Regions from separate parts of the Roseobacter litoralis Och 149 genome, predicted to be linked through region 3. Evidence: riboswitches for the same ligand, from Rfam matches in the RefSeq annotation. Region 3 holds a riboswitch; each other region holds the start of a gene.
What was found. Region 3 has a riboswitch for cobalamin ahead of RLO149_RS03025 (DUF1636 family protein). Riboswitches for the same ligand answer to the same signal wherever they lie in the genome.
Positions count from the first base shown of each region.

Region 1: another riboswitch for cobalamin. It lies ahead of RLO149_RS13045 (DUF1636 family protein); the one in region 3 lies ahead of RLO149_RS03025 (DUF1636 family protein).
Region 2: another riboswitch for cobalamin. It lies ahead of RLO149_RS19730 (energy-coupling factor ABC transporter permease); the one in region 3 lies ahead of RLO149_RS03025 (DUF1636 family protein).

Region 1 covers NC_015730.1:2,745,436-2,756,161, forward strand. The annotation lists gene RLO149_RS13030 (FecCD family ABC transporter permease) at 1-966, opposite strand, end outside; gene RLO149_RS13035 (ABC transporter substrate-binding protein) at 972-1,913, opposite strand; gene RLO149_RS13040 (ABC transporter ATP-binding protein) at 1,926-2,708, opposite strand; gene RLO149_RS13045 (DUF1636 family protein) at 2,705-3,109, opposite strand; cobalamin riboswitch at 3,214-3,433, opposite strand; gene RLO149_RS13050 (hypothetical protein) at 3,593-4,018, shown strand; gene RLO149_RS13055 (HlyD family secretion protein) at 4,011-5,246, shown strand; gene RLO149_RS13060 (permease) at 5,343-6,395, opposite strand; gene RLO149_RS13065 (ArsR/SmtB family transcription factor) at 6,450-6,764, opposite strand; gene RLO149_RS13070 (hypothetical protein) at 7,033-7,407, opposite strand; gene RLO149_RS13075 (alpha/beta fold hydrolase) at 7,483-8,238, shown strand; gene carB (carbamoyl-phosphate synthase large subunit) at 8,336-10,726, shown strand, end outside.
Region 2 covers NC_015730.1:4,111,255-4,121,980, forward strand. The annotation lists gene RLO149_RS19720 (branched-chain amino acid ABC transporter permease) at 1-224, opposite strand, end outside; gene RLO149_RS19725 (ABC transporter substrate-binding protein) at 276-1,412, opposite strand; cobalamin riboswitch at 1,697-1,848, shown strand; gene RLO149_RS19730 (energy-coupling factor ABC transporter permease) at 1,900-2,580, shown strand; gene RLO149_RS19735 (NUDIX domain-containing protein) at 2,650-3,192, opposite strand; gene RLO149_RS19740 (cupin domain-containing protein) at 3,416-4,093, shown strand; gene RLO149_RS19745 (flavin monoamine oxidase family protein) at 4,090-5,154, shown strand; gene RLO149_RS19750 (rhodanese-like domain-containing protein) at 5,195-5,596, shown strand; gene RLO149_RS19755 (MBL fold metallo-hydrolase) at 5,669-6,547, shown strand; gene RLO149_RS19760 (SRPBCC family protein) at 6,642-7,088, shown strand; gene RLO149_RS19765 (arylsulfatase) at 7,323-8,849, shown strand; gene RLO149_RS19770 (HAD family hydrolase) at 8,937-9,893, shown strand; gene RLO149_RS19775 (AAA family ATPase) at 9,890-10,726, shown strand, end outside.
Region 3 covers NC_015730.1:637,777-648,502, forward strand. The annotation lists gene RLO149_RS03000 (GumC family protein) at 153-2,219, shown strand; gene RLO149_RS03005 (MarC family protein) at 2,349-2,981, shown strand; gene RLO149_RS03010 (endonuclease/exonuclease/phosphatase family protein) at 3,076-3,759, shown strand; gene cls (cardiolipin synthase) at 3,756-5,186, shown strand; gene RLO149_RS03020 (acetate/propionate family kinase) at 5,212-6,363, opposite strand; cobalamin riboswitch at 6,662-6,857, shown strand; gene RLO149_RS03025 (DUF1636 family protein) at 6,948-7,325, shown strand; gene cobW (cobalamin biosynthesis protein CobW) at 7,318-8,373, shown strand; gene cobN (cobaltochelatase subunit CobN) at 8,380-10,726, shown strand, end outside.

The DNA.
Region 1 (10,726 bases), 2.1 Mb from region 3:
AGGGGCCATGACCGTGCGTGCGACAATATCCGCCCAAAGCAGAAATACAGCCCCCAGCAAGGCCGACGCTGGCAAAACGCGCGCGTAATCCCCGCCAACGATCAACCGCACGATGTGGGGCACCATCAGTCCGACAAAACCGATGATGCCGGAAAACGCGACCATCACCCCCGTGATCAACGCGCCGATGAAAAAGATCGACAAGCGAAAGCGTGCCACGTTCAGGCCCAGCGTTGCCGCGGTTTCATCCCCGACTGTCATTGCATTGAGGTTACCCGCATTGATCCGCAGATAGACGCCACAGAAAACCAGAATGATCAGCGGAAAGATAAGCTGGTTCCATTGCGCCAACCCCAAGCCCCCAAGCATCCAGAACACAACCGTATGGGTCGCGCGCGGGTCACCAAGGAAAATCAGCACATTTGCCATCGACATCACGATGAATGATACGGCAACCCCGGCAAGCACAAGCCTGTCCGCACTGGTTGCCGCGGCGAATTGCGAGACTGCCAGTACCAGCAGCGTCGCGCCCAAGGCCCCCGCAAAGGCCAACAGAGGCACCGTCAGCAGCCCAAGGAACAATCCGGTGTGGAGCAGCGCAAGAATGGCGCCAAAAGCCCCGCCCGCAGAAATCCCCAACAGATGCGGATCTGCAAGCGGGTTGCGCGTGACGGCCTGCAGACTTGCGCCCACCATCGCCAGCCCCGCGCCGACGAAACAGGCCAGCAAAGCGCGTGGAAACCGGATGTCCCAAACAATCGCTTCGCGTCCTGTTGACCAATCGCCGACAAAAGACGTGTCAATTGTATTATTCAACACCACCCCCCAGACTGTCGAAAAGGGGATCGAAACAGCGCCAATGCTGACCGCCATCGTCAGCGATAGCAGCAAAAGGATCCAACCGCACATCATTGCGACAGGATAGACCGCAGACTGCCCGGATCGTGCTGCTGCGGTCTTTGCCATAGGGTTCACTCCGCCCGTAAAGCCGCAGCAAGCGTTTTGACGGCGGCGATGTTGCGTGGACCCGGTGTCGCCTCGACATATTCCAGCGTTACGAAACGGTCGTTCCTGACCGCATCAAGCTGTGCAAAAGCAGGATTGGACATCATGAACGCGCGTTTTTGCGCCGCCGTGACATCGCCGTAGTTGACGATAACGATCACTTCGGGGTTACGCTCGACAACGGTTTCCCATCCAACCGTCGCCCAGCTTTTCTCCAGACCGTTCATGATATTGACCCCACCTGCAGCCTCGATCAGCGCATTCGGCATCGCATAGCGCCCGGCGGTAAAGGGCACGTCTTCGCCGCTGTCATAGACAAATACGCGCGGCGGGGTGCTGAGGGGCGACAATGACGCGGTGAAGCTGTCCAGTTCCGCGCGGTAGCCTGCCACCAGTGCCTCCGCCTTTTCGGATACGTCAAAGATCGCGCCAAGGTTCAGCAGGTCGGCATACATATCTTCCATGCTGACGGCGGCTTTCTCACCGATGTGAATGCAGCTTTCGGTAAGCTCGTAGACCTTGATGCCAAAGGGCTCCAACGTCTCGGGCGTCACTTCACCGCCCACTTTCATGCCGTAGTTCCAACCTGCAAAGAAGAAATCAGCATCCGCCCCGATCAGCACTTCCTTGCTGGGGTATTTGGCGGATAATTCGGGCAGGGCTTCGACACCCGCCGTCATCTCCGCGTCCAGCGTTTTCCAGCCGGAGATACCGGTATAGCCCACCATCCGGTCCGCCAGCCCAAGGACCAGCATCATCTCAGTCAGGTTGACGTCGTTGGAAATCGCAGCCTTCGGCGGCGCGTCGAAGGTGACGGTTCGGTTGCAGCTTTGCACCGTTGTCTGCGCCAGCGGGCCGGTGCCCATCAGGATCATAAACAGGGAAGAAAGTATACGTGTCGGCTTCATCGTGTGCTTGCCTTAATGCGGAAGGTGGAAGGATAAGTGTTTGGTCTTGCTCGGACTAAGCTGTTCTGCGCGCGCCTCAACCGCAAATACGTTCGAAACACTATGCGCAGTGAGCACCGCATCAGGCGGCCCCACGCCACGCGTATGTCCGTTTTCGAGCAGCAGAATGGTATCGCAGACATCCGCCGCGACATTCAAATCGTGCAGAGAGACGATAATCGTCACATCCAGCGCGCGAATGAGGGCGAGCACCTCAAGCTGATGGCGGATGTCCAGATGGTTGGTCGGCTCATCCAGCACCAGCACCTGAGGCTCTTGCGCTAGGGCGCGGGCCACCATGACCCGCTGGCGTTCACCGCCCGACAGGTTGGCGAGGTCCCGATCTGCCAAATCGCTCAGGTTCAGCGTATCAAGCGCAACCTCGACGATCTGCGCATCTTTCGCGCCTGCGGTGGCAAAACCAAGGCGGTGCGGTGCGCGACCCAGCGTCACGATTTCGCGCACTGTCAGTCCAAAGGACGACGGCTGTTCCTGCAAAACCGCCGCAACCTTTCGCGCAGCGGCGCGCGGTGGGATCGACCAGATGTCGTCTCCACCGATCCTGATTTGGCCACTCAGCGGCGCCTGATACCGGTAGAGCAGACGCAACAGCGTGGATTTACCCGCCCCATTTGGGCCGACAACACCCATCACGCTGCCGGGTGCGGCGCGAAAGCTGGTCGGTTGCAGCAAGAGCGGCTCTTTGCGGCGCGGCGCCCAGCTGATGTTCTCCGCGACGAGGTCCGTGGCGTTCATGAGACACGCACATCGCTGTCTTCCAGCGCAATGATGGCCGCAGGCACGCGCGCAAGCGTGGTTTTGCGTAATTTGCCGGGACGATCAACCGACGAACACCACCCGTCCTCCAGCAGTGCGTAATCACGTGCAAAACTGACCAGATCGCCAATATCCGTATCCGGCTCTATATCGCCAAAAAGATAGGTCGCCTTGCGCGTTCCGTGATAGGCAACCGTGCAGGGGCGATCACAGCCTGCCATACAGGCAACGCCGGAAATCTCGAACTCTTCGGTGACGCTGTCACCCGCAGCAGCAATCGCCGCGCGCAGTCTGGCAATCAGCTCATAGCCCGGTTTACAGTCGGTGCCTTTATGTCGGCAGGATGTGCAGATTGTTATTCTATGTGTCGGTGTTCCCATGTCGCCCTCCGCGATTGCGCAGGGTGCACTTTGGGACATGTACTTTTCAACGGGTTGGCCCGTAAATCCATCATGACCTCCTGTCCGGACACCCCGCCCGGGTTGAAGTTACATCAATGATGGCAGGTCTCCTGACTCGCGGGTCGCAGCTTGCCCGATCCTTCCCGGATGCGGATGCATCCAGTGGTGATCATCGGGGTCGCTCGCCGCTTACAGTTGCGGGGGCAGTCACGGATTTGGCGTCTGTTACGAACGCCGCACCGTATTCCCTTTTCAGTCCGGTTTGCTTTTGACTTGCCGAACACCATCTCCCAACCCTTCCCCGAGATTCCGACCCGCGTCAAGCGAAACTCTGTGCGGGTTACCGTGTCGTGCGGGCAACCCGAGACGCGGCATTGCAATGCCAGCAGATTTCTCGCTATGTAGGTTCTGGTATCTTGGGCCCGAAGAGGTCTGCGTCTGTGGTACCACTTTGGAGAACGCATGGAACCTGCAACGCTTCACCCCATGGCGACCGGGCATATTCCCAAATATGTAGCGGCGGCTGACGGCAGTGATTACCTTTTTACTTTCATGGTCATTTTTACGGTTGGTGTCGTAATCCTGATCGGTGTGGCCTATTTCACGCTGCATGCGATCCCGGAAAAGCTGGCGCATAAATCGAACCACCCGCAGTTCCAACTGGTTGGAATCTTGTCCTTGCTTGCCCTGTTTACGCATAACGGGCTGTTCTGGGTGGCCGCGATCCTTGTGGCCGGTTTCCAGTTTCCCGATTTCAGCAGCCCGCTGCGCGCCATTGCCGATGCGATTGATCGAAACGGGTCGCGCGATGCGGCGCCCAACGCGCAAACATCCCAAAACAGCGAAACGCCGGTGACGCCGACCCCGAAAGAAACCTCTGATGCTTGAGACACTGATCTGCGCGCTGTTCACGATCTTGCCCGATTATCTTTACCGCCGGTTCCGACAGGGCAAGAGAATAGGCATCGAAATCAACCTCTTCAGTGTCTGGTATGAACTCAGGTGGGGCATAACCGGATGCGCGATCATGGCACTCACCGTGATTACGACGCTGTTTTATTTTCACCCGGCCACAAATTCCGTTGTGTCCTATTTTCGCACCGTCACGATATTGCCGCAGGCCGGGGGCCGGGTATTGGAAATCTACGTCAAGAACAACGAATTGGTGAACCTCGGCCAGCCGATATTCCGGTTGGAAGATCACTCGCAACGCGCACAGGTCGAAGCCGCAAAGGCAATGATTGCTGAGGCTGATGCGTCCTTGAAAGTGGCGCAAACCGATTTGACCGAAGCGATTGCATCTATCGCCGGGGCCACCGCGGCCCTGAGGCAGGCGGAAGAGGAATTAGAGCGCAACGTGACCCTGCGCGATCAGGGTTCGACCGCCGTGCGCCTTGCTGAAATCGACCGCTTTGAAAACCTTGTCGCGCAACGCTCAGCGCAGCGTGATGCCGCCATCGCGCAACAGGCCGAGACGCAGGAACGGATCGATTCCCTGATACCGGCGCAGAAAGATAACGCGCTGGCACAGTTTGATGCGGCCAACGCCGAACTGGAAAAAACCGTGGTCTATGCGGGTGTGACCGGTCGGGTTGAGCAACTCAGCCTGCAGGTTGGCGACTATATCAGCCCGGTCCTGCGACCGGCAGGCGTGCTGGTGCCCGTGACGTCTGGGCGAAGCCGCTTTCAGGCAGGTTTCAACCAAATGGCCGCGCAGGTCATCAAGCCGGGTATGATTGGTGAAATCGGTTGCATGACCAAGCCCTTCACCGTCATTCCGATGGTGGTCGTGGCGGTTCAGGATGTGATCCCGTCCGGGCAGGTCCGACCCAGCGACCGGCTTCTGGATCCACAAAACAACCAGCAGCCGGGCAGCATCATGGTGTATCTGGAACCTCTCTATGACGGGACCGCCGAGGCGCTGCCGCCGGGCAGTAACTGTATCGCGAATGTCTACACCGACAATCATGAACGGCTCGAGGATGAGAGCTTGAGCACCCCGCATAAAATAGCGCTGCATGTAATCGATACCATTGGTGTCGTCCATGCGGCGGGGCTGCGGCTCAGGCTGTTGCTGATGCCGGTGCAGACCCTTGTGTTCAGCGGCGGCCATTGATCCAACTCAGAGCAAAAACAGACTGCTCTGAGTTGTTTCGTGCTGCCTTTGGCGTTCAGTGCCGCATGCCCTTGCGCCGCCGATGCGCCCGGACCCTTAAAACGACGTCCATATATGAAAGAGCAGTCCCGCGACAAAGGACCCGGTCAGCGCGATCCCGACATAAAGGAAGAAGACACGCCGCTTGACCAATGCCCAGACGGCAATGGCCGCCGGTAACGATGTCACCCCACCCGCCACCAGAAAGGCAAGCCCTGCCCCCGGCGCCATACCCTGCTCAATCAGACCGCCCACGAGGGGGAGCGCTGCATAACCGTTGAGATAGGCCGGTACACCAACCACTGTCGCAACCGCGATGGGCGCAAGTCCGGAGCCGCCGAGCGTCTGCGCAACAAGATCCGCAGGAAGCCACGCCAGCATCAGGCTCTCCAGCAAAAACGCAAGGGTCAGCCATTTGGCGAGGAACAAGGTGGTCTTTATCCCCTCCCGCCAGAACTTCGACATCCGTTCGTCGTCATGCCAGAATTTCCAGACCACGTCTTTTGGTGCGCGCACCGAGGAACCGCAGCATCCGCCATTCCCGACCCCCTCGCGCAGGGGATTTGTCAGCCCGCCTGCCTTGCTCATGATGTGAACTACTGCCCCGCCCGCGATACCCAAGCCCACGGCAGCCATTGTTTTGGCAATCGCGAACTCAAGCCCAATAACGCCCGTTGTCAGCACAAACATCGAAGGGTCCATTACCGGAGACGCCAGCCAGAATGCCATTACCGCCGCCAGTGGCACGCCCATCGCCAAGAGCGCTGCGATCAGCGGGATGACACCGCAGGAACAAAAAGGGGATAAGCCACCGGCAAGTGCGGCAATGACGATCATGACAAGCGGTGACCCGGTGAACGCACGAGCAATCAGACCGTCCGCCCCGGTCGCGCCTGCATAAGCGGCAATCCCAATAGACAAAACAAGGAACGGCGCCACATTGATGAGGTTTTGAGCCGCAAAGGCGGCGCTGGTCGCGCCCTGTTCCGGCGCAATCAGAAACAAAACAACGAGAAGGCTGGCAGAAACCAACCAAACTCTTTCTTCACCCCACAATCTGTGAACCAAATCAGCTGCCCAGGATCGAACACTCAGCGCAAGTTCAGTCATAGCGATATCCTTAGATTTATCGTTTCTTTTGGGTTTGAAAAATGCTACCTGTATTCATGCAGCATCCTCCTGGGTGAGTTTGACGCCGATGCAGCATTCCGATGTCAGGAAAGACACGATCTGGTGCATGGCATCGTATTTTACACTGTTCACAATCTGGCGTCCCTGTCGTTCTTGCCTGACCAGTCCCGCATCCACCAAGGCCTTAAGATGATGCGCCAGAGTTGACGGCGCCATGTTCAGATGGTGGCCGATTTCGCCGACGTTCAGACCCTCATCACCGGCGCGCACGAGCAGTCGAAACACCGAAAGACGTGTGGCATGGCCCAAGGCCGCAAGAGCGGTGGCGACAGATTCGTTTATATCCATGCACACATCATAACCATAAAACTAGTTTTGTAAATTAGTTTCTCTGTCTTGGTACGCTTTAAAATTCACAAGGTGATGAAAGCAGCCCTTTGCGCGACGACGCGGCGTCCTTGCTGCGCGCGCCCCCAGTGTCTTTTAGATACATAGGCGTATCGCATTGATCCCTGTGGGGCGGGCGCAAGGTTTTGCACGGTCTTGCAGTGATACCGAATGCAAAAAGCAAGTTGTGCCACCGCCTGACAGCCAACCCGTGCGATGCGCCGTGTCGTCACACAAGACCTTGCCACCACAGGAACAACAAAGCCAATCCACCAAAGATCAGCAGGTTCAGCACGATACCCGCAAGCATATTCAACAGACGACCCCACCGTTTGTCCGCAAGATCAATAGCCTCCAGATGGTCGGCAAGTTCCACATAAGCGCTGTCCAACGCCCCCATGTCGAGCCGCCGTGCCAGTTTCGGGTTAAGTGCCATGGTCTCGGCTTCGGCCAGCATTTTGGCCTTGGCGCGCAGGCTTTGCGGTAATTGTCGCCGGGCCCGATGCGCAGCCCTTGCCAAGGTCGGCGCTCTGATACCCATGTGTACCCGAAAAAGATCACGCAGCGCTTTGACCTTTTCTGCAATTTGCTCGGCTTCCTGCATCACTCGCCTCTCTGTCGGGGTATCTTACAGGGAATGGTTCTGGCAGAGCGCAACAAAATCCGCTAGCCCTTGGCCATGTTGAACGTGAACGAATTTGGCGCAGCAACCGCCCCCGCCGTGATGATTGTCCATGGCCTTTACGGCTCTGCGCGCAACTGGGGTGTGATCGCCAAACGGCTTTCGGACAGTTTTCGTGTTTATACGGTTGATCTGCGCAACCACGGCTTCAGCCCGCACACGGATACGCACAGCTATCCCGAAATGGCCGCGGATCTTGCCGAAACAATCGATAATCTGGGCGATCCCATGCAGCTGGTCGGTCACTCAATGGGTGGTAAAGCGGTAATGACGCTGGCGCTGACGCGTCCGGACATTGTGAGCCGCATGATCATCGCCGACATCGCGCCAGTAACTTACACGCACAGTCAACTGCCGTTTATTCACGCCATGAAAGCGGTCGATCTGACAAAGGTGGCGCGCCGATCGGATGCAGAGGCGCAATTGGCAGAGCTTGGGGTTGAGCCTGCGCTGTGCAGTTTTTTCACGCAGTCGCTTGATCTGGCCGAAAAAAGATGGCGGCTCAATCTGGAGACGCTGGAAAACGATATGGATAAGATCATGTCTTTCCCGCAGCTTGATGGTCCTTTCGAGAGCCCGACCCTTTTCCTGAGCGGGGCAACGTCGGAGTATGTGCAGCCACAGCACCGTACTTTGATCAAAACACTTTTTCCGCGTGCAAAGTTTGCAAAACTGCGGGGTGCGGGCCACTGGTTGCATGCCGACAAACCGCGTGAATTCGAAGCGGCCGTGCGCAGCTTTTTCGTCGGCTGATCCGCAAACGCCTTTCCCCCTTGCACCGCAGCCCGGCTTGCCTATAACGCAGAACAATTTGAACGCACACGGCGTTCTTGAAACTGGGGGCCCGATCATGCCGAAAAGAACCGACATCAACTCCATCATGATAATCGGTGCCGGCCCTATCGTGATCGGTCAAGCCTGTGAATTCGACTATTCAGGTGCGCAAGCCTGCAAGGCGCTGAAAGAAGAAGGCTACCGCGTAATCCTCGTGAATTCCAACCCCGCGACGATCATGACCGACCCCGAACTGGCGGACGCTACCTACATCGAACCGATCACCCCCGAAATGGTCGCCAAAATCATCGAAAAAGAGCGTCCCGATGCGCTGCTGCCCACCATGGGCGGGCAAACGGGATTGAACACGTCACTGGCGCTCGAAGAAATGGGCGTTTTGGACAAGTTCAACGTCGAGATGATCGGGGCGAAACGCGAAGCCATCGAAATGGCAGAAGACCGTAAGCTGTTCCGCGAGGCGATGGACCGGCTGGGTATCGAAAACCCCAAAGCCGCGATCGTCACCGCCCCCAAGGATGCCAAAGGCAAGAAAGATCTGGCGGAAGGCGTGCGTCTGGCGCTTGAAATCCTTGAAGAGGTCGGCTTGCCCGCGATCATCCGCCCCGCCTTTACGATGGGCGGCACAGGCGGCGGCGTGGCGTATAACCGCGACGACTATGAAGCAATCTGCCGTTCGGGCATGGATGCATCACCCGTCGGCCAAATCCTTGTGGACGAAAGCCTTTTGGGCTGGAAAGAGTTCGAGATGGAGGTGGTGCGCGACACTGCCGACAACGCCATCATCGTCTGTTCCATCGAGAATGTGGACCCGATGGGCGTGCACACCGGCGACAGTATCACCGTGGCCCCTGCCCTCACGTTGACGGACAAAGAGTACCAGATCATGCGCAACCACTCGATTGCGGTCCTGCGCGAGATCGGGGTCGAGACGGGTGGGTCGAATGTGCAGTGGGCGGTCAACCCTGCGGATGGCCGGATGGTCGTGATCGAAATGAACCCCCGCGTGTCCCGTTCGTCTGCTTTGGCGTCAAAGGCGACAGGTTTTCCGATTGCCAAAATTGCCGCCAAGCTTGCGGTCGGCTACACGCTGGATGAGTTGGACAACGACATCACCAAGGTGACGCCTGCCAGTTTTGAGCCGTCAATTGACTACGTCGTCACCAAAATCCCCAAATTCGCTTTTGAGAAATTCCCCGGCAGCACCCCGAACCTTACCACGGCCATGAAAAGCGTCGGCGAGGCGATGTCCATCGGGCGCACCATTCACGAGAGCATGCAAAAAGCGCTGGCCTCGATGGAAGAGGACCTGACAGGGTTCAACGAGATAGACATTCCCGGTGTTGGTGTCAGTCATTGGGTCGACGAAGGGGCCAATCGTGCCGCAATCGTCAAGGCCATAAGCCAGCAGACCCCACAACGGTTGCGCACAATCGCACAGGCTATGCGCCACGGGCTGTCTGATGAGGACATCCATGATGTGACCATGTTCGACCCGTGGTTCCTTGCGCGCATTCGCGAGATCATCGAGACAGAAAAAGACCTGCGCGCACAAGGACTTCCTGCGAGCGAAAAAGCGCTGCGCCATCTCAAGATGCTGGGCTTTACCGATGCGCGCCTTGGCGAGTTGACAGAACGCGACGAAACAGACATCCGACGCACTCGCCTGGACCACGGTGTGGTTGCAGTCTTCAAGCGCATTGATACCTGCGCCGCTGAATTCGAAGCGCAAACACCTTACATGTACTCGACCTATGAGGCACCCGTCTTTGGCGAAGCCGAATGCGAGGCCCGCCCGACCAATCGCAAAAAAGTTGTCATCCTTGGCGGCGGCCCGAACCGGATCGGCCAAGGGATCGAATTCGACTATTGCTGCTGTCATGCCTGCTATGCCCTCACCGAAGCGGGCTATGAGACGATCATGATCAACTGCAATCCTGAGACGGTCTCGACAGATTATGACACTTCTGACCGGCTGTATTTTGAGCCGCTGACCTTTGAGCATGTGATGGAAATCATGCGGGTTGAGCAAGAGAACGGCACGTTGCACGGTGTGATTGTGCAGTTTGGCGGCCAAACCCCGCTCAAGCTCGCCAATGCGTTGGAAGAAGCCGGTATTCCGATTCTCGGAACGACCCCGGACGCCATCGATCTGGCCGAAGACCGCGAACGTTTCCAGCAGCTGGTGCAGGGTCTGGGTCTCAAACAGCCGAAAAACGGCATCGCCCACTCTGATGCTGAAGCCTTGGAGATTGCGCAGGAAATCGGCTTTCCACTGGTCATCCGCCCGTCCTATGTGCTGGGCGGTCGCGCGATGGAAATCGTGCGTGATCAGGCCAGTCTTGAGCGCTACATTTCCGAGGCGGTCGTGGTCTCGGGCGACAGCCCCGTGCTGCTCGACAGTTACCTCACAGGCGCGGTTGAGCTTGACGTTGATGCGCTGAGTGAT
Region 2 (10,726 bases), 1.0 Mb from region 3:
ATCGCAGCAGCGGCCATCGCGGCGATCAGTGCAAGCAGGAACGACCCCGTCAGCCCGGCCACAGCCGCCGCCGCAAAAGCCCCGATCATATAGAGCGATCCGTGCGCAAGGTTGATCAGCCCCATGACGCCAAAGATCAGCGTCAGGCCAGCCGCCATCAAAAACAGCATCACGCCGAATTGCAGACCGTTCAGGACCTGTTCAATGATCAGAATTGTGGACATGGTTATATATACCGGTCCGGGTGCAAGGTCACACCCGGACCAAGGCGTTGCTTACATCTTGCACTCAGCCGCATAGGCATCTGCATGGTCTTCAAGGGCAACGCCGATGATCTTGTTGGTAAAGACATCGCCTTCCTTGATGACCTCGCGGGCATAGATATCCTGAATGGGGTGGTGGTTGGACCCAAAGGCAAAGTCACCGCGTGTGCTGTCGAAATTCGCCGCCTTGAGTGCTGCGCGGAAGGCATCCGCATCCGCAGGGCTGGCCGTTGCGAGCGCAGAGATCAGCAGGTTTGCCGTGTCAAACCCTTGGCTGGCATAGAGTGACGGCAAACGCCCGTATTCCGCCTGAAATGTCTCGACAAAGGCGGCATTGGTCGGGTTGTCGATGTCCTTGCTCCACTGCGATGTGTTCACCACACCAAGGGCTGCATCACCGACAGCCTGCAGGATGCCCTGATCAAAGGAAAACGCAGGACCAACCACGGGGATATCAATGCCACTGTCGGCATATTGCTTGAGGAATGAAATCCCCATGCCACCGGGCAGGAAAAAGAACACGGAATCTGCCCCGGACGCGCGGATCTGCGCAATCTCGGCGGCGTAATCGGTTTGACCCAGTTTGGTGAACAACTCCCCAGCTAATTCACCGCCAAAGGTTCGCTTGTAGCCCGTCAGCGCATCCTGACCGGCGGGATAGTTCGGCGCGAGGATAAAGCTGTTGGAATAGCCCGCAGAAGTGGCATAGGCACCAGCGGCCTCGTGCAGGTTATCGTTTTGCCACGCGACGTTGAAATAGTTCGGATGGCATCCCTTACCCGCCAGTGCGGATGGACCCGCATTGGGCGACAGGTAAAACTTGCCCTGTGCGACAGTCGCCGGAACAACAGCCATCGCGAGGTTCGACCAGATGATCCCGGTCATCACATCGACCTTTTCGGACTGGATCATTTTATCGGCCAGTTGCACGGCGATATCGGGTTTGCGCTGGTCGTCTTCGATCACGACCTCGATGTCGTCACGGCCCGACTGCTTCACCGCGAGCATGAAGCCGTCGCGCACGTCGATACCAAGCCCGGCGCCACCGCCCGAAAGGGTCGTGATCATGCCGACCTTGACGCCTTCTGCCGATACGCCGCCTGCCATTGCAGCCAATGCCGCAGACAGAATGAGTGATTTCACCTTCATCTTGATTTCCCCTGTTTTTCCCGGGTGGTTTTTGGTCGTCTGACGCATCGCATCCACCCCTGCAACTGCGTCGATTGTTCATATCCCGCAAGACTTGAGCAGAAACAACAGGGATTTGCCAGCCACCGCAGGACAGAATTGGCCAAAAACTGCGCGCACGACTGCGAACGTGAGATGAAACTGCGTGCACCGACCCCATCCTGCCATGCACACACGTTTCCCAAGAACACGTCATATCCAGATATTCAAAGGTCGCACACAGGCTTGTCTTGCGTTTCTATTCGCGTAAGGTCTGTTGAGATGGCGGCCTCTGAGAACGGGCCTTAATTGGGAACCGGGTGCAAGACCCGGACTGCCCCCGCAACTGTAAGCAGCGAAAACGGCCAGAGCGCCAAAAGCTGCAAGTCAGGATACCAACCATCATTCTGCAACTGCCGGAACATTCCGGCCATATAAATGCGTCGGGTGGACGCGAAAGGAAGTAAACATGCATATCGAACCGGGCGTCGTGGACGGCGCAAAAATGGTACTGGCCTATGGGACGGCGGCTGCTGCTGCGGGCTATTCCCTCAAACTGATCAATGATGATCTCAAGACCCATTCGGTGGTCTCCTTTGCCCTGCGCTCCGTGATTGCCGCGATCGGGGTGTTTATCTTCTTTGAGATTTTTCCGCATTTCGCGGTCGGTATCTCGGAAGTGCACATCATTCTGGGCACGACGCTGTTTCTGCTGCTTGGGTCTGGTCCGGCCGCGCTTGGCCTTGCGGGCGGTCTGGCGATCCAAGGCTTGTTTTTCGCACCTTCCGATGTGCCAATGTATTTCGTCAATGTCTCGACGCTGCTGTTCCCGCTTTTTGCGGTGGACGCGCTGGCCAAACGGGTCATTCCGCAGACAACGGCCTATGTCGATCTGCGCTACATGGATGTGCTGAAAATGTCGGCTGTCTATCAGGGTGGCGTTGTCGCCTGGGTGGCCTTCTGGGCGATCTACGGGCAAGGCGTCGGGGCCGACAACCTCTCGGCGGTGACAAGCTTTGGCGTGGCCTATCTGCTGGTCATCCTGATCGAACCCTTGGCCGATCTGGCAGCGCTTGCCGGTGCCAAGGGCCTGCGCGCAATGACCGACCGGGGCATCTTTACGCACCGTCTGCATAACGCGGCCACATAACAATGCCTTTGGACCGTGGCGCAACGGCGCGCCGCGGTCCCGTCTCTGCGCTGACCTGTTGCGCGGTTTCTATCCATGTTCAGAAATAGCCAGCAACCCAAGTGCCGCGATGGTTGGGGCATCCTTGATCTGCCCAGAGCGGATCATGTCATGTATCGCCTCAAGACTGAACGACGCGGTTTGCATATCCTGTTCTTCTTTGTCGCGATTTACGCGCCCCTCTTGCAGACCGGTTGCCAGAAACGCGTGAAAGCCCTGATTTGAAAACCCATATGCTTCGAAAAGATGCCCCAATCTGGTGAGGGAGTGTGCAAGATAACCGGTCTCCTCCTCCAACTCGGCAAGGGCGACCTTTTCCGGGTCCGTGCCCGGTCTGGTTTCCCATGACCCTTGCGGAAATTCCCAATAACGCCCGCCCACCGGATAGCGAAACTGCTGCACCAGCTGAAACCGCCCATCTGCATGCTGCGGGACAATCAGGACAAAGTCATCCTTGTCAACGACGCCGTAAATCCCGTCTGATCCATCAGGGAAAGTCACCACATCCTCATGGACTTTCATCCATCTGTTTTCGTAAACGGTGCGGCGTGACTGCCTTTTTATATCACTCATCGCAACACTCCCCTTCAGGTGCATATGCCATATCTTGAACCGGCCTTGCGGGCAGTGATTTGAAATCCGGCACACTCAGGTCTTTCCAATAGATCACACCCGCGATTTGATCCTGCCCGACGCGGCAGCCGACATGCAACGTCAAACGATAGCGTGATCGCCAATTGCAATTTCACCGCCTCATGGTAGGCAAAGTCTGATCACACCTGACCCGGAGCCATCCATGGATTTGCATGCTGACTTTTCGCAACGTGTTGTTGTTCATTCTGACAAGGTTGAGTGGCGCGCCTCTCCGATGCCCGGTGTTGACCGGCGGATGCTGGACCGGATCGGGGGTGAGGTCGCGCGCGCCACGACAATCGTGCGGTACGCGCCCAACAGCCGCTTTTCGGAACATACCCATACCGGCGGCGAAGAATTCATTGTCCTGGACGGGGTGTTTTCCGACGAGCACGGCGATTTCCCGGCGGGGTCTTATGTGCGCAACCCGCCGACATCGGCCCACTCCCCTCATTCCGACGCAGGCTGCACGATCTTTGTGAAACTATGGCAATTCCAGCCGGACGATCGCACCCATGTCGTCGTCGACATGAACAAAATGGAATTTATCCCCGATGCGACCCGCGCGGGGGTGGGCGTCATGACCCTGTTCCACGACGATCAGGAAACGGTGCGCGCAGAAAAATGGGCCGCAGGCACCGCAGTTTCGATGGACTTGCCCGATGGTGGCGAGTTTCTGGTGCTGGAGGGCAGCATGACCGAGGGCGGCGATCAGTTGCAACAGGGATCATGGCTGCGCCTACCCTGCGCAAGTACCCTGAACGCCACAGCGGGCCCGAAAGGCGTGCGCCTTTGGGCCAAACTGCGCCACATCCAACATGCAAAGCCCCCGGCCCCGTGACACCTCGGCATCGCGCCGATGTTGTGATTGTTGGCGGCGGCATCGCCGGGCTTTACCTCGCGGACCAGCTGCATCAGGCGGGTCGCGATTATCTGCTGGTTGAAAGTCGGGACAGGCTGGGCGGTCGGGTGCTGAGTGAAACGGTCAACGGCGCCGCCTATGACCTCGGTCCGGCGTGGTTCTGGGCGGGCCAGCCGCGCATTGCCGGTCTGATATCACGCTTTGAGCTGCCGGTTTTTGAACAATACGCGCAGGGTGAATTCCGCTTTGAGGATGCGCAGGGTCGCATACAGCAAGGGCGCGGCGCAGCGTCCATGCAGGGTTCATTTCGAATTGACGGCGGTATGGGCACGCTTTGCACTGCGCTCGCGGGACAGATTGATCCGTCGCGCATCCTGCTGAACACCGAAGTGCGGCAACTTTCGCGATCAGATGGCGACATCCTCATAGGCTGCGAGGCAGGCGCAGAGATCCAAGCGCGGTCCGTGGTTCTGGCGATACCGCCGCGCGTCGCCGCATTCCTCGATTTCTCCCCTACTCTGCCCACAGCGGCGACAAAAACGATGGCCGCTATTCCGACATGGATGGCAAGCCAAGCGAAAGCCGTCATTTTATACGATGCCCCGTTCTGGCGTGACATGGGGCTGTCTGGTGATGCGATGAGCCACAAGGGACCGATGGTGGAGATCCACGATGCAAGCACCGCCACGGGCAGTGGCGCAGCCCTTTTTGGTTTCATCGGTGTGCCCCCGGACCGCCGCGATCAGCAGGTGCTCAAATCAGCTATTGTTGATCAACTCATCCGCCTTTTCGGGTCACAAGCCGCATCCGCGAATGCGGTTCTGATCAAGGATTGGGCAGCTGACACCAACACCGCGACGCAGGCGGACCACGCGCCAATGACAACACATCCGCTATACGGCCTTCCCCCTGCACTTGCCGGGCTTTGGGATGGCAGGTTGATCTTTGGAGGAACCGAGGTCGCCGCCACGTTTGGCGGATACCTCGAGGGCGCATTGGAAGCTGCGGATGCCGCTTTGGTTGAAAGCATGCTACACTGACCATAACTGGCATGCACGGCCCCGCAAAAAGGATCATGGAATGCAAAAGCTCAAGACATCTGCCGCTGATCTGGTCAGCGCCGCCCGCGCGCGGATCAAGGAGATTGAAACCCCCGACCTGATCGCCATGATGGATGACCCGGATGTGGTGATCGTCGATATTCGGGATCCGCGTGAAAGAGAGCGGTCCGGCTTTATCCCCGGCAGCTATCACGCGCCGCGCGGCATGATCGAGTTCTGGGTCGATCCCGAAAGCCCCTATTTCAAGGACATCTTTGGCCAGTCCAAGACCTATGTGTTCCACTGCGCGTCGGGCTGGCGCTCCGCACTGACGGTCGCGCAGTTGCAGGACATGGGGTTTGACGCCGCCCATCTGCGGGAGGGGTTTTCCACATGGGAGAAGCAGGGCGGGCCGGTCGCCTTTGCCGATAAGAAAGATTGACCGAACGATGGATTGCCAGGCATGGTCCGGCAAAGGATCCGCCCGCATGAAGGTCCGCATAAAGGATAGACAATGACCGCTGTGAATTTAGACCAACACCCCGACGTGACGGCCTTTTTTGACGCGCAGTCCAATACCATCAGCTATCTCGTCAAGGACCCTGCAAGCACCGCCTGCGCCGTTGTCGATGCGGTCATGCAATTTGACTACGCCTCTGGCCGTCTGAGCTATGACAGCGCGGACGAGATCATCGCGGCGATCAAGGCGCAGGGGCTGACGCTTGAGTGGATCATCGAAAGCCACGTGCATGCCGATCACCTGTCGGGCGCTCCCTATTTTCAACAAAAACTCGGCGGTAAGATCGGCATCGGTGAGCACATCACCGAAGTGCAGGACACCTTTGGCAAAGTGTTCAATGAGGGCACTGAGTTTGAACGTGATGGCTCGCAATTCGACAAGCTGTTTAAAGATGGCGACCGGTATCGCGTGGGGGAGATGACGTGTTTTGCCCTCCACACGCCGGGGCATACGCCAGCCTGCATGGTGCATGTGATGGGCAATGCGGCCTTTACGGGCGATACGCTGTTCATGCCGGACGGTGGTTCGGCGCGCGCGGATTTCCCCGGCGGGGATGCGGGCCAGCTCTATGATTCCATCCAGCGCGTGCTGAGCCTGCCGGATGATTTACGCCTGTTTGTGTGTCACGACTATGGGCCCGGCGGCCGCGCGATTTCATGGGAAACGACCGTGGGGGAACAAAAAGCCGGCAACATCCATATCGGCGGCGGCACCTCGCGCGATGAATTCGTGAAAATGCGTGAAGCGCGCGATGCGCAGCTCTCCATGCCCTCGCTGATCATTCCGTCGCTGCAGGTGAATATCAGGGCGGGTGAAGTGCCGCGGGATGCAAACGGTAACATGACGCTGAAAATACCGGTCAACAAACTTTGACAGGGCACCGGACCTAGACTTTTAGACCATTTCATTTGAAGGAAAGATATGCTCATCTACGCGTCAACAGTGGCGTGGATGAAGGAAAAGACCCATGGATCTCAAAGATGAAATCGTGATCAATGCACCGAGACAGGTGGTCTATGACGCGCTTAATGACGCTGAAATCCTGAAAGAGTGCATCCCGGGCTGCGAGGAATTACACAAACATTCCGACACCGAGCTTGAGGCCAAGGTCGTGCTGAAAATCGGCCCGGTGAAGGCAAAATTCAAAGGGAATGTGACCCTTTCACCGGATGCGCCACCTGAGCACTTTTCACTCAAAGGCGAGGGCAATGGCGGGGCGGCAGGTTTTGCCAAAGGGGGGGCCGATGTCACCCTTGAAGAGCACGAAGAAGGCACGTTGCTGCGCTATGACGCACATGCAGACATTGGCGGCAAGCTCGCACAGCTTGGCAGTCGACTGGTTCAGGGGACCGCCAAGAAACTGGCAGGAAAATTCTTTGCCAACTTGGCCGAGCATGTCGGCGAAAAATCATAAACCTTTGATCCGTATGTGTTAACTTTGCGATGAAACCACATGCTGATCCCAGTAACGCAATTTAAAGGCGACAAAGCCTCGGGTTTTCTATTTCAAACGTTGGATAATGCGTGCATTATCACGAGCGTGTGACCACAAATCACGATATAAAGGAGAAGCCTTTTGCGATTTACGAAACAGCTTACCATCAAAGCACTTGCCGTCGCTGCTGTGACGCTCGCGTCAAGCGCTGCAATGGCACAAGATGAAAAGCCGAACATTCTGGTCATCTGGGGTGACGACGTAGGGCAATCGAACATCAGCGCCTATACGATGGGTCTGATGGGCTACCGCACGCCAAACATCGACCGGATCGCTGATGAAGGTATGATTTTCACCGACTATTATGGTGAGCAATCCTGTACGGCGGGGCGTTCTTCTTACATTATGGGCCAATCTGTGTTCCGGACGGGGCTGTCAAAAGTCGGTCTGCCCGGTGCAGAGCTTGGCATGCAGGAAGAAGACCCGACAATCGCGGGCCTGCTCAAGGCGCAAGGCTATGCAACAGGTCAGTTTGGCAAGAATCACCTTGGTGATCGCGACGAGCATCTGCCAACCAACCACGGTTTCGATGAGTTCTTCGGCAACCTGTACCATCTGAACGCAGAAGAAGAGCCAGAGAACATCGACTATCCGGGTGATGCAGTCATGCCCGATGGCCGCACGTTCCGCGAAACATTCGGCCCGCGCGGTGTGATCAAATCCTCTGCCGATGGCGAGATTGAAGACACCGGACCGCTGACCAAAAAGCGGATGGAAACCGTAGATGACGAAACGGTCGCAGCCGCGATTGATTTCATCAAACGCAAGGAAGCCGAAGGCACCCCTTGGTTCCTTTGGTGGTCCGGGACGCGCATGCACTTCCGCACACATGTCAGCGATGAGCGTCAGCAGGCGGCCAACGAGTTGGTTGGCAAACCCGTTGATGAATATACTGCGGGTATGATCGAACACGACATGCATATTGGCCAGTTCCTTGACGTACTGGACGAGCTTGGAATCGCAGATAAAACCATCGTGCATTATTCAACGGATAATGGCCCGCATATGAACACATGGCCGGATGCGGCGATGACACCCTTCTTTGGTGAGAAAAACACCAATTGGGAAGGGGGATGGCGTGTGCCCTCCATGGTGCGCTGGCCCGGTCTGATTGAGCCGGGATCGGTGTCGAACTCCATCATGCACCATATGGACTGGTTGCCGACCTATCTGGCAGCCGCCGGACGCCCGACGGTCAAGGAAGAGCTGCTTGACGGCATCACCGTGGCCGAAGTGGGCGGTGGTCGCGAATATCGCGTGCATCTGGATGGCTACAACTTCCTGCCGTATTTCTCGGGTGAGGTGGATACAGGACCCCGTCAGGAGATTTTCTACTTCTCCGATGATGGCGACCTGACGGCATTGCGCTTTAACGACTGGAAGTTGATCTTCCTTGAGCAGAAAGCCTACACAACTCTGCGTGCATGGGCCGAACCATGGACCGAATTGCGTCTGCCGCTGATCTTCAACCTGCGGCGCGATCCCTATGAGCGCAGCTACCGCACGTCGAACACATATTGGGACTGGTTGATCGACCGCGCCTATATGTTGGTGCCGGCGCAGGCCTATGTGGGGCAGTTCCTTGAGACGTTCCAGGAATACCCGCCACGCCAGAAAGCAGCGAGCTTCAGCCTCGAACAGGTCATGGAAAAACTGACCGCATCACCGGGTAATCCGTAAGAAACCGGATGTTTGCAGAAATCAGGTCGCGCAGGAAACTGCGCGGCCTTTCTTCACCTTGAAATCACCAATCACGAGGTAACCGCTATGCGTGGACTTCTGTTTTCAGCCGCGATTTGTCTGGCCACATCGCCTGCCCTGTCCGACCCTTTGCCGTCATGGGGATCGACCGAAAACAAATCGACTATCATCTCATTTGTGGAGTCCGTAACGGACCCCACGTCGCCGGACTATGTCACCCCTGCCGACCGGATTGCGGTATTCGACAACGACGGCACGCTCTGGGGCGAACAGCCGGTCTATTTTCAGCTTATCTATGCGCTTGATCGGCTGAAGACCAAGGCCGAAGCAGACCCGTCGATTCTAACGTCTGACATCCTGAGGGCAGCTGCCGAGGGTGATCTGGAAACCGTCGCTGCGGGCGGTGTCGAAGGTCTGTTGGAAATACTCGCGGTCAGCCATTCGGGCATGTCCGTCGACGCCTTTCAGGACGATGTCCGCGCTTGGTTGGACGAGGCGCGCCATCCGACAACCGACATGCGCTATGATGCGATGATCTACCAGCCGATGCTGGAATTGCTAAGCTACTTGCGTGACGAAGGGTTCCAGACGTGGATCGTTTCCGGAGGCGGCGTGCATTTCATCCGTGCCTTTGCCGAAAGTGCCTATAACATCCCGCCCGAACAGGTAATCGGCAGTGCGGGGCCAACGGAATATGTCGATGGTCAGGTGATGAAACTGCCCGGCATTGATTTCGTTGATGACAAAGAGGGCAAGCCCGTGGGCATCGACAGCCGCATCGGAAAACGCCCTATCATCGCGGGCGGCAATTCTGACGGCGATTTCGCGATGCTGGAATATACCACGGCAGGCGACGGGCCGCGTCTGGGGATACTCGTGCATCACACGGATGCAGAACGGGAATTCGCCTATGACCGCGAAGGGCATATCGGCGTGTTGAACCGGGGACTGGACGAAGGTCCGGACCGGGGTTGGGTCATTGTCGATATGGCCAGAGACTGGGAACAGGTCTGGCCAGAATGAGCGCGCGCAGTGATATCGACGCGCTGATTGAGCGGATGGGCGAGGCCATCATCGGTCAGCGCGATGTGATCGAGCGGTTGGTCATCGGTCTGCTGGCCAACGGCAACCTGCTGGTCGAAGGGCTGCCGGGGTTGGCAAAGACGCGCGCAATCAAGGCGCTGGCCAAGAACCTGCAGTGCGATTTCAGCCGCATTCAGTTCACGCCGGATTTGCTGCCATCTGACGTCACGGGCACCGAAGTCTACTATCAGAAAGAGGGCGGGTCAGAGTTTAAATTCGAACCGGGGCCGATCTTTGCCAACATCGTGCTGGCGGATGAGATCAACCGCGCACCTGCCAAGGTGCAGGCGGCCCTGCTTGAGGCCATGGAAGAACGACAGGTGACGGTTGCCGGCACCACTCACCCGATGGAGCCGCTGTTCATGGTGATGGCCACCCAGAACCCGGTCGAGCAAGAAGGCACCTATCCGCTGCCCGAAGCGCAGATGGACCGTTTTTTGATGCATGTGAACATCACCTATCCGCCTGTCGAGGATGAGGTTCTGGTGATCCGTCTGGTCCGCGGCGAAGAGGCGGCGGCCTCAGCAACGCCTGACGACAAAGTCAAGGCCGAGAAACCCGCGCCGATCTCGCAATCGAGCGTGTTTGAGGCGCGCCGCGAGATTGTCGCCATCCATGTCTCTGACGCGATGGAGCGGTACATGGCCGATCTGGTGAATGCCACGCGCATTCCGGAAGCCTTTGGCGATGACCTCAAACGATGGATAGAAATCGGGGCGAGCCCGCGTGCATCTCTGGCGCTGGATAAATGCGCGCGCACTCATGCGTGGCTC
Region 3 (10,726 bases):
CGCCCAATTGGACGGAAAAGCCATTTGCTCTTTCATGCCCTAACAAACAGCCTTATTAACGCGGCAGATAATTTTTGGCTTCATACGGGGCCAGCGGACGCCGGTATGAAATTGTCGGCATGGCAATACAAAGTGATGATTGAGTAATCCAGATGCATTATACGCCCAGAAACACCTTCCCTGAACAGCCCGACCAAGATGATTCTCCGGTTGGGATCGTGGCGTTGTGGCGACTTTTGTGGTGTAACAAGCTGCGTATTTTGCTACCGGCTTTCATCCTGACGTTGCTAACCGCGATTTTGGTGTTGCGATCGCCCGATACCTATACCGCCGAGGCGCAGATGCTTCTGGCGCGCGGGAATCTGGAAATCGTCGAGTTTGACAGTGCCGGCGACATCGAGGTGACGCAGGGGGCGATCGTAAACGCATTGACCATTCTGGGGTCGCGCAGCCTAGCGCTTCAGGTGATCGAGCGGTTGGATCTGACCAATGATCCCGAGGTGAACCCGAATATCGCGATCCTCGAAGACGATCCTGAGGCAGAGATTTACCCCGACAGCATCGTGCGTCAGTTCGCTTTGGACTGGCTGGCCTCGATCACGCAAGTCAGCATTTTGCCGGGAACAAATGTGATCGTGCTGCGAGCAACGACGACTGTACCGGAAAAATCTGCAGCCATCGCGAATGCCTATCTCGATGCCTATCTCGACTACCAACTGGAACGTGGGCAAAGCGAAACGGAACGCGCTGCCGGTGCCCTCAGAACGCGGGTCAACGAACTGCGCTTGCGTCTGGAGGCTGATCAGGCGCTTTTGCAGGATTATAGTGCGGGTGCCACCAGTTCCGCGATGGAATCCGCCAACGATCTGGCAGGCGAAACCGTGAACGTCCGGTCAAGACTGGAGAGCACACAGGCGTCGCTGGATGAACTGGACACCGCACTTGCAGTGCTGAACGCCACATCTGCGAGCGATTTCCAAGCGGTGCGGGATGCGCTTGATCAAAACGAAACACTCTTGCGCATGGAGCGGACCAATCTGGGTCGGGCCATTGGTGCGGACACCCTTGCGCAGGACGTTGAGACGCTGCTCGGCGCGTTGCAGACAGAGCGCTCAAGGTTCGAACAGTTGAACACGGCGCTGCGCAATGGACTTGATGCCATTGAGGAACGGATTGCCGAAGCCAACGCCTTCATGGTCGGTCTGCGGCAGTTGGAGGTAGAGGTTGAAACCACGTCGCAGGTCTATGAAAGCTCACTGGCCCGTCTCAAGGAGCTGTCGATCCAAACCGGATTGCGGGATGCCGGTGCGCAGGTTCTCGCCACGGCCGAAGCGCCCTTGCGTACGGATGCCCAGGGGCGTCGTCGCATGGTGGCCATCGCGGCTGTTCTGGGTCTCTTTATCGGCATCGCGCATGTGTTGGTGCGCGAAGCCGCGAACGACCGCGTGCGCCGCGTCTCCGAGCTGGCGGAAATCACGGGCAGCGATTGTGTCGTTCAGCTGCCCTCGGCGCACGGTGGCAAAGGGGGTAAAAACCTATCTGGAACGCTGGATTTGTCCTCTAAAGAGGCGTCGCCCTTCCTTGATGGTATACGCGCCTTGCGCCATCGGCTTGTATCTAGCGCGGACGCAACCGGGCCGCTTGTTGCCGGTGTTTTCTCGTCGCTGCCGAGTGAAGGTAAATCGTTGGTCACGCAAGCGCTGGCGCATAGCTTTTCCAAGATTGACCGCAGCGTGATCGTTGTTGACGGGGACATGCGCTCGGGCACTTTGTCCAAAAGTCTTGGAATTACCCCCGATCAACCCGGCCTGCATGAGGTCATCGCCGGAGAGGTCGATCCTTCGGATGCGATTATAACGCAATCCTCCGGGTTTGATTTGCTGCCAAGCGGTCAGTCACAGGTCAATCCGGCCGACCTTCTGGAGGTGGAGCGGTTCTCGCAATTGATCGAAGCGCTGCGCCAGAGGTATGAAATCATCATCTTTGACACCCCGCCCGTTCTCAGCGTGCCGGATGCTTCCAGAATTGCGGCGCATTTAAATGCACATGTTTTGGTGACGGCCTATGATCGCAGCCCCCGCGCCGCTGTGCGCGAGACTGTTGCAGCGCTTGAATCCGCAAAAGTAGAACGCCATGTCGTTGCCTTTTGCGATGCGCCCGAAGCATTCGGTAAAAACTATGGTGCCTCAAAAGGTGCTTTTGCCAGATACTGGACATAACGGGCTGCGCCTCGACGGTGTTTTGCAAAACATGTGCAAGGTGTGCGTTTTGCATGTGAGCGGGGCGCGGTCACTGTTGTTTCCAGACGAGAGACCTGCTGCGCGGGGACCGAAAGCCAAGGGTGATTTATGGACTATCCCGAACTGATCAAAGCTTTCGGTGCGCTGTTTGCCATCATGAACCCCTTCGTGAACCTGCCGATATTTCTGGCGCTTACGGCGGGCTTTACCGTCGCACAGCAGCGCACACTTGCTGTGAAAGTCACGGTTTTTTCAGCCGTTATGTGCACTGTCATCCTGATTGCAGGCCAACAGATCATCGGATTTTTCGGCATCACCATTGACGAGTTTCGCATCGCCGGCGGCATCGTGCTGTCACATATCGCCTGGTCGATGTTGAACGGCAACAGCGTGACATCCCATCAGGGCACGGAACAAGAACAAGACCATATGCAAGACTTAACCGGGCTTGCGTTTTACCCGATCACATTTCCGGTGATTGTCGGGCCGGGCACCATCGCCACACTGATCATTTATGCCGGACACACGACGGGCCTCAATACCATGCTCGCCCTTGGTGGGATCGTCGGCGTCATCCTGACCTTATTGTTCGTTGTGCTCTTTTTTGCATCCTTTTTCGGTAAGGTTCTCAGCGATACGATGCGTGTGATTATGACACGGCTCATGGGAATGACCTTGTTGGCCATTGCGGTCGAAATGATTGTTGCGGGGGGCAAGGCCGTGCTTCCCGGGTTGGCCTGATGCTGCGGACGGTATCTGCGGGTTCATACGGGCAACGTTTTTTAGTGACTGGCGGCGAAGGAACCGAGTTTACAGTGAAACCGAAGTCCAAACTGTGAAAATTGCAAGCTACAACATTCGAAAGGCTGTTGGTCTCGACTGGCGGCGTGACCCGGAGCGGGTCGCGGATGTTCTGCTTGAGATCGACGCGGATGTTGTTGTTTTACAAGAGGCTGACCGCAGAACCGGCACGCGGGCAGGGGTGCTGCCGATCGAACGGTTGGAAAGTGAACTGGGTTATCTGTTGCCTGACTTTTCCATCCGCGCGCTCAGCCACGGGTGGCACGGGAACACGATACTGTTGCGATCCCACTATGACAGCCACGCCGCGCGCCGCATTGATCTGCCGTCGATTGATCCGCGCGGGGCTGTCTCTGTGCAGATCGCTGACCCCTGTGTTGAGATTATCGGCGTGCACCTTGGCCTGACACCGGGGACGCGGCGCAAACAGGTTGATGTGCTCAGGCAGGTTTTGCAGGGTCAAACCCATCCCGTGATACTTGCCGGGGATTTCAACGAATGGAACCTCAAGCGGCTTGATTTTGGCTCAGATGCGCAGATCGTCTCACCGGGTCTGAGCTTTCACGCCGCCCGTCCCAGAGCGGCGCTTGATCTGTTTGTGCTTGGCCCCGGTCTGCGCGTTGTGTCTTCGCATGTGCACAAGTCTACACTTGCGGTACGCGCGTCAGATCACCTACCAATTGTGATCACCGTGGATTTCACAAAGGCCGAGCCATGACCTTGCTTTTGCTGGCGCACTTTATGATCGTTACTGCTTTCACGGTGCGCATTCTGTTGCGCGATGACCTGTCGCCGCCTGCGCGGCTGGCGTGGTTTATCATTCTCGCCGTTGTCCCTTATGTTGGCAGCGGGCTTTACTTTCTGTTTGGTGAGGTTGACCTCGGCCATCACGCGGAAAAGCGGCACAAACAGGTTTTTGATGAAATACGACCACAGGCAGGCGTGATCTTTGGCGACTCGGGGGGCTGCGAGGCCCTGATCGACCCCTACTACCAATCCGCATTCCGCTACGCGAGTTCTATCAACGGGTTCTTTCCCATGGCAGGTAATCAGGCGGAATTGATGGCGGATGAACGTGCCACCAATGCCGCCATGATCGCCGATATTGATCGCGCCCAAAGCCACGTACATGTGCTGTATTACATCTGGCTGACGGACGGCACCGGCACTGAGGTGGCGCAAGCCTTAATGCGCGCGTCTAAACGCGGGGTGACATGTCGTGCCATGGCCGACGGGCTGGGATCGCGCGCGCTGATCAGATCGCCGCTGTGGACGCAGATGAAAGAGGCAGGCGTTCAGGTCGCCGTGACACTGCCGCTCAACCGCCCCATCCTCACACTGCTGACCAGCCGGATAGATTTGCGCAACCACCGCAAGATCACCGTCATTGATGGCGAGATCACCTATTGCGGCAGCCGCAACTGTGCCGATCCGGAGTTTCTGCCAAAGGCCCGGTTTGGGCCATGGGTGGACATCATGCTGCGCTTTCAGGGGCCCGTGGTTGCGCAGAACCAATTGCTGTTCATCAGCGATTGGATGCAGGCCACCGGCGAAGCATTCGATCCCGGTGCCTTGAAGGTCGAGTGTCTTTCCCCCGGCTTCCCGGCCCATGCAATCGGGGATGGCCCGACAGAACGCAACGGCGCAACACCGCAGTTGTTTTCCAGCCTTTTCAACTGCGCGCAGAGCACGATAACGCTGACCACACCTTATTTCGTGCCGGATGCGACGGTTCTGGATGCGCTCTGTGCAGCGGCTCATCGCGGCGTGCGTGTAACGCTGATCTTTCCGCAAAAGAATGACAGCTGGATCGTGGCCGCCGCCAGCCGCGGCTATTATCGCAGGCTGCTGTCATCCGGGTGTCATATCCACGAGTTCAAAGCGGGGCTGCTCCATGCCAAGACGCTGACAATAGACGATAAAGTGACGCTGATCGGCTCCTCCAATCTGGATTTGCGCAGTTTCGATCTGAACTATGAAAACAACGTGCTTTTGCAGGACGCCCGCATCACGCAAGCGGTCTGTGACAGGCAGGCCGGGTATATCGCGCAATCCGATCCTGTGCTGCTTGAAGCGGTGCGCACATGGCCCCGACACGAACGCATCTGGCACAATGTCATCGCCACCATCGGCCCCGTGTTGTGATTGATCCGGCCCAAGGCGTCATGCCCTATGATATTGCCGCATGAACCGCGCGCGCGATGATGCGTTCCTCATCCGTCGGGATGACCATCACGCGTGTTGATCCCGTGCCGATATCGCGCGCATTGCGCTGGTTTTGCTTTGGGTCAACCGTAATGTTCAGGTACTCCAGCCCCTCAACGATGCGGCTGCGGATAGGGGCTGCGTTTTCCCCGATGCCCCCGCAGAAGATCAGCGCATCAATCCCCCCCAGCACCGCCGTCAGCGCCCCGATTTCGCGCCGGGCGCGGAATACGTAGTAGTCGATTGCTTCGCGCGCCTGCGGATCATCCGAGGCCAGTAGTTCGCGCATATCGCTGGTGATCCCCGACAGGCCCAACAGCCCGCTTTTAGAATAGAGCATCTCCATCACTTCAAGGGGGGCCATGCCCTTTTGCGTGAGCAGATACAGCACCACACCGGGGTCGATCTGGCCGCAGCGGGTGCCCATGGGCAAACCATCCAATGCCGAAAATCCCATGGTGGACCCGACGCTTTTTCCGTTGGTAATCGCACACATAGACGCCCCGTTGCCCAGATGCGCAATCACCAGCCGCCCTTTGTGCAGGTCGGGGTAGGTGGTTTTGATGACCCCAGTGATGTATTCATAGCTGACCCCGTGAAACCCGTAGCGCCGCACACCTTCGTCATAAAAGGCGCGCGGCAGGGCAAAGGTGTCATTGACCCACGGATGGCCCCGGTGAAACGCCGTGTCAAAACACCCGATCTGAACAGAATCCGGAAAGGCCGCGCGCGCCGCTTCAACCCCGGCCAGGTTATGGGGCTGATGGAGCGGTGCGAGCGGGTTGAACCGGGCAAGCGCCGCCATCACATCGCCGGTCAGCAGCGTGGGTTTCGTAAAATCCGTGCCGCCATGCACAATCCTGTGGCCCACCCCGTGGATGGGCAACCCGGTTATATGCGGTGCCAGCGCCTTGATAACATGATCCAGCGCGGCAGCGGGCGTGGGGGCCGATACCTTCTGTTTGGTTTTTCCCTCGCTGGTGTTCAGGATCAACAGCGCGTTGTCGCCAATTTCATCGACTTGACCGTAGAGCAGCATCTGGGGTTCCGGCGCATCCCGGTAAAGCCCGAATTTCAGCGATGACGAGCCGGTGTTTAATGTGAGGATACCGCTCATGTGGCGGCGACCCGGCGGAACAAAGCGACGATTGCGCGATACGAAACGCGCATGTGCATCCGATCCGCGCGGCTTGTCAGTGTGTTTGGCACATGGCCTCCGAATGTGGGGCCGGCGGTCTGAACACCGGCGTGTTTTCTGATGGTTATAGTTGCAGCCTCGTGATCCGCTGTCACGCGGGTATCTGGCGGCACCCTGTGGCGTGGTGAAACACGCGTACTTTACCGCCAGTTGGCCAATCAGAAAGCGATAATCGCCGGACAAGGCGGTGCGCCATTGACTTCCCACGCCATCGCTGGAAAATGCAGGGCACGATGGTTGTTCCGGTTCAGGCCGGGACATAAAAGGGAACGCGGTGAAATGCCGTGGCTGCCCCCGCAACTGTAAGCGAAGAGTGCCTCTGTCGCACGCCACTGACCGAAAGACGGGTTGGGAAGGCAAAAGAGGCGCGGTGACCCGCGAGCCAGGAGACCTGCCATCACAAACGCAACATAAGACCGGGCGGGGTGCTCCGGAAAGGAATGATATGATGACGGCACATGCTGTTTTAACGGACAATGATGTAACCTGCACTGGCCGCCCCCATGGGTGAGCGCACAGAGATACTGGTGTGCATCAAATGCAAACGCGGCACCGACGTCACCGACGACGGCGAACGTCCGGGCCAGCGCTTGTTTGATGAATTGCAATCGCGCGGTCTGCCCGAGGGGCTGGAACTGCGGGCGGTGGAATGTTTGCAAAACTGCGATTCCGGGTGTTCCGTCGCGCTGCGGGGGGGCGGGGCCAAATGGACCTATCTGTACGGAAACCTGCATGAGGCGTCGCATCTGGACACGCTGATAGAGGGGGCCGCCCTTTATCATGAGACCAGTGATGGTCTGATCCCGTGGCGCACCCGCCCGGAACATTTCAAACGTAACTGTATCGCGCGCATACCGCCGCTGGAGGACAACAATGGCTGATCTTGCAAAACTTCCCGTCACGGTGATCACCGGGTTTCTCGGCTCCGGGAAAACCACGCTGATTTCGCACCTGATCCAGAACCCCGGCGGCAAACGTCTGGCGGTTGTGGTGAATGAATTTGGCGATGTGGGCGTGGATGGTGAAATCCTCAAAGGCTGTGCGATCCCGGATTGCCCGGCAGAAAACATCATGGAACTTGCGAACGGCTGCATCTGCTGCACAGTCGCGGATGATTTCATCCCGACCATCGAAGCGCTCATGGCGTTGGAGCCGCGCCCGGAGCACATCGTGATTGAAACCTCCGGCCTTGCCCTGCCGAAACCGCTGCTCAAGGCGTTTGACTGGCCGGATATCCGTTCGAAAATCACGGTGGATGGCGTCATCGCGCTGGCCGATGCCGAGGCTGTGGCCGCGGGCCGCTTTGCGTCGAATGTGGCGGCGGTGGATGCGCAGCGCCTTGCGGATGAAAGCCTTGATCATGACACGCCCTTGTCCGAGGTCTTTGAAGACCAGATTTCCTGCGCGGATATTATCCTGCTGACCAAGCCCGATCTGGCCGGTGCCGAAGGCGTGGCCAAAGCCAAAGAGGAAATCGCCGCGCGCAGCCCGCGCCCGATCCCGGTGATTGAGGTTGCTGAAGGGCTGATTGACCCGCGCGTCATTCTGGGGCTGGAGGCCGCTGCCGAAGACGATATGGACGCGCGCCCCTCGCATCATGATGGGCATGATGATCACGAACATGACGATTTTGAATCCATCGTGGTGGAGATTCCCGAAGTGTCCGATCCGGCCGAACTGGTTGCCCGCATCGAGGTTTTGGCCAAGGAGCAGAATATCCTGCGCGTCAAAGGCTATGCCTCCGTTGTCGGTAAACCTATGCGGCTCTTGGTGCAGGCGGTGGGCGCGCGCGTGCGCCATCAGTTTGACCGCCCCTGGGCCGAAAATGAACCGCGCCGGGGCCGGTTGGTCGTGATCGCTGAACATGATGATGTGAGCTATGAGGCGGTGCAATCCGTGTTGGTCCCTGTCCCTGCGGCTGCCGAGTAACCTGCCATGCATGTCGTCTTTCGCGAAAGCCATGGTCTGGAAGAGACGGAAACGCCAACCGATCTGGGGCAGACGCCCGCCGATCTGGTTGTGCTCAGCCTGTCTGATTCAGACCTCGGTGCTTTGGCGCAGGCGTGGCGCAAGGGGGGTGGGCCCGAGGGCCGGCTGCCCGGCTTGCGACTGGCCAATATCACGGCGCTGAAACACCCGCTGTCGGTCGATACCTATGTCGAACAAACGCTGTGCAGCGCAAAGGGTATTCTTATTCGGCTGATTGGCGGTGTGCCCTACTGGCCCTATGGCCTGCAGCAGATCGAGGCTCTGGCGCGGGCCAAGGGCATTGCGCTGGCCGTGCTGCCTGCGGACGGGCGCACGGATACGCGCCTTGATGCGGTCTCGACCTTGCCGGTGTCCACATTGCGTCAGTTGCAAAAGCTTTGTGATACCGGTGGTGTGGTTGCATGGCAGGCGGCACTGGCGCAGATGGCGCTGGCCTCGGGGCTTTATGCAGGGCCTGTGCGCGGGGCCAAGACGTTGCCCTCGGTCGGGGGCTGGACGCCTGAGCACGATGTGACCTGTCCGGTTCTGGCCAAGGAGGCCACGGAGCCGCTGGTGCTTGTCGTCTTTTACCGCTCGTTTCTGGTGGCCGCCGATCTGGCACCGATTGAACAGGTCTTTGCCGCGCTGCGCGCCAAGGGGTTTGCCGTGATGGGGCTGTTTGCACCCTCGCTCAAGGCTCCGGGTGCTGCGGAATGGTTGACCCGTCAGGTGGCCCATCTCAGCCCCGCTGCAATCGTCAATGCGACGTCATTTTCCGGGCAAGGCACGCGCGGCGCCTCGCCGCTGGACGCAGGTGACGTGCCGGTTTTCCAGATGGCGCTGGCCACCTCGCGGCAGGCGGCATGGGCCGAAGCAGAACGCGGGTTGTCCCCCGCTGATCTGGCTATGCATGTGGTGCTGCCAGAAGTTGATGGACGGCTGTTCGCCGGTGTCGCCTCTTTCAAGGAGCCGCAAAAGAGGGACGCGGATTTGCAATATTCGCGCTTTGTGCACCGCCCCCACGCTGAGCGGATCATGGCAATCGCGGATCGGGTGGCGGCTTGGGTCCATCTGGCGTCCAAACCCGCCAGTGAACGCCGCATAGCATTGGTGATGTCCACCTACCCGGGGCGCGAGTGGAACCTCGCGCATGCTGTGGGGATGGACGCGCTTGGCTCTGCCTCCGCGATCCTTGAGGATTTGGCAGGTGCGGGCTACGCGACCGACGGGCACGTTACCGCGCAGGATTTTGAGAGCGCCGACCAACTGCTCGATGCGCGTGACTATCAGGCGCTGCTGGCCAATCTGCCACAGAGCCTGCGCGACGATCTCACGATAGCATGGGACGATCCGCCTGAAGGTGTCGCGATTGCGATGCCGGCCGTGCGGCGTGGCAATGTCTGGATCGCGCTACAACCAGAGCGTGGCACACCGCAGAAACGCGATCAAGAATACCACGACCTGTCGCGTGTCCCGCGCCATGAATATGTGGCGTTCTATCTGTGGCTGCGCACGCAGGTGGATGCCATCGTTCACATCGGGGCGCATGGCACGCTGGAATGGTTGCCGGGCAAGTCGGTCGCCCTGTCCAACGCATGCTGGCCGGATGCGCTGACCGGGGCGACGCCGGTCATTTATCCCTTTATCGTGAATGACCCCGGCGAGGCGGCACAAGCCAAGCGCCGCATCGGGGCTGTGACGCTGGGGCATATACCGCCGCCCCTGCGCCCCACTGCGACGCCGCTGCGGCTGGTACGGCTTGAAGCTTTGCTGGATGAATTTTCCAATGCGGACGGGCTTGATCCGCGCCGCCGCGATCTGTTGCAGGAGAATATCCGTGATGAGGCGCAGGCGCTGGGTGTGGAACATGAATTGGGGTTGGATGGCGTGTCCTGCGCGGCGGAGGCCATCACGCGCATCGACCGCTTTGTCTGTGACATCAAGGACAGCCAGTTCGGGGATGGTTTGCATATCTGGGGCCGCGCGCCGCAGGTGGATACCACTTTTGATGCGAGCCTTTCCGCGCGATGCGAGAGTGCAGCCCTCTTGGCGGCGCTGGATGGCAAACGCATCGCGGGCGGCCCGTCCGGATCGCCCTACCGGGGGCGGCTTGATGTGCTGCCCACCGGACGCAACCTTTATACCATAGACCAACGCTCCGTTCCGACGCGGGCGGCTTACGAACAGGGGCGCAGGCTTGCGGATGAGTTCGTGCGCAGACATCTGCAGGACGAAGGCGACTGGCCGCGCAGCCTGATCGTGGATCTCTGGGGGTCGGCCACCATGCGCACGGCAGGTGAAGAGTTCGCGATGG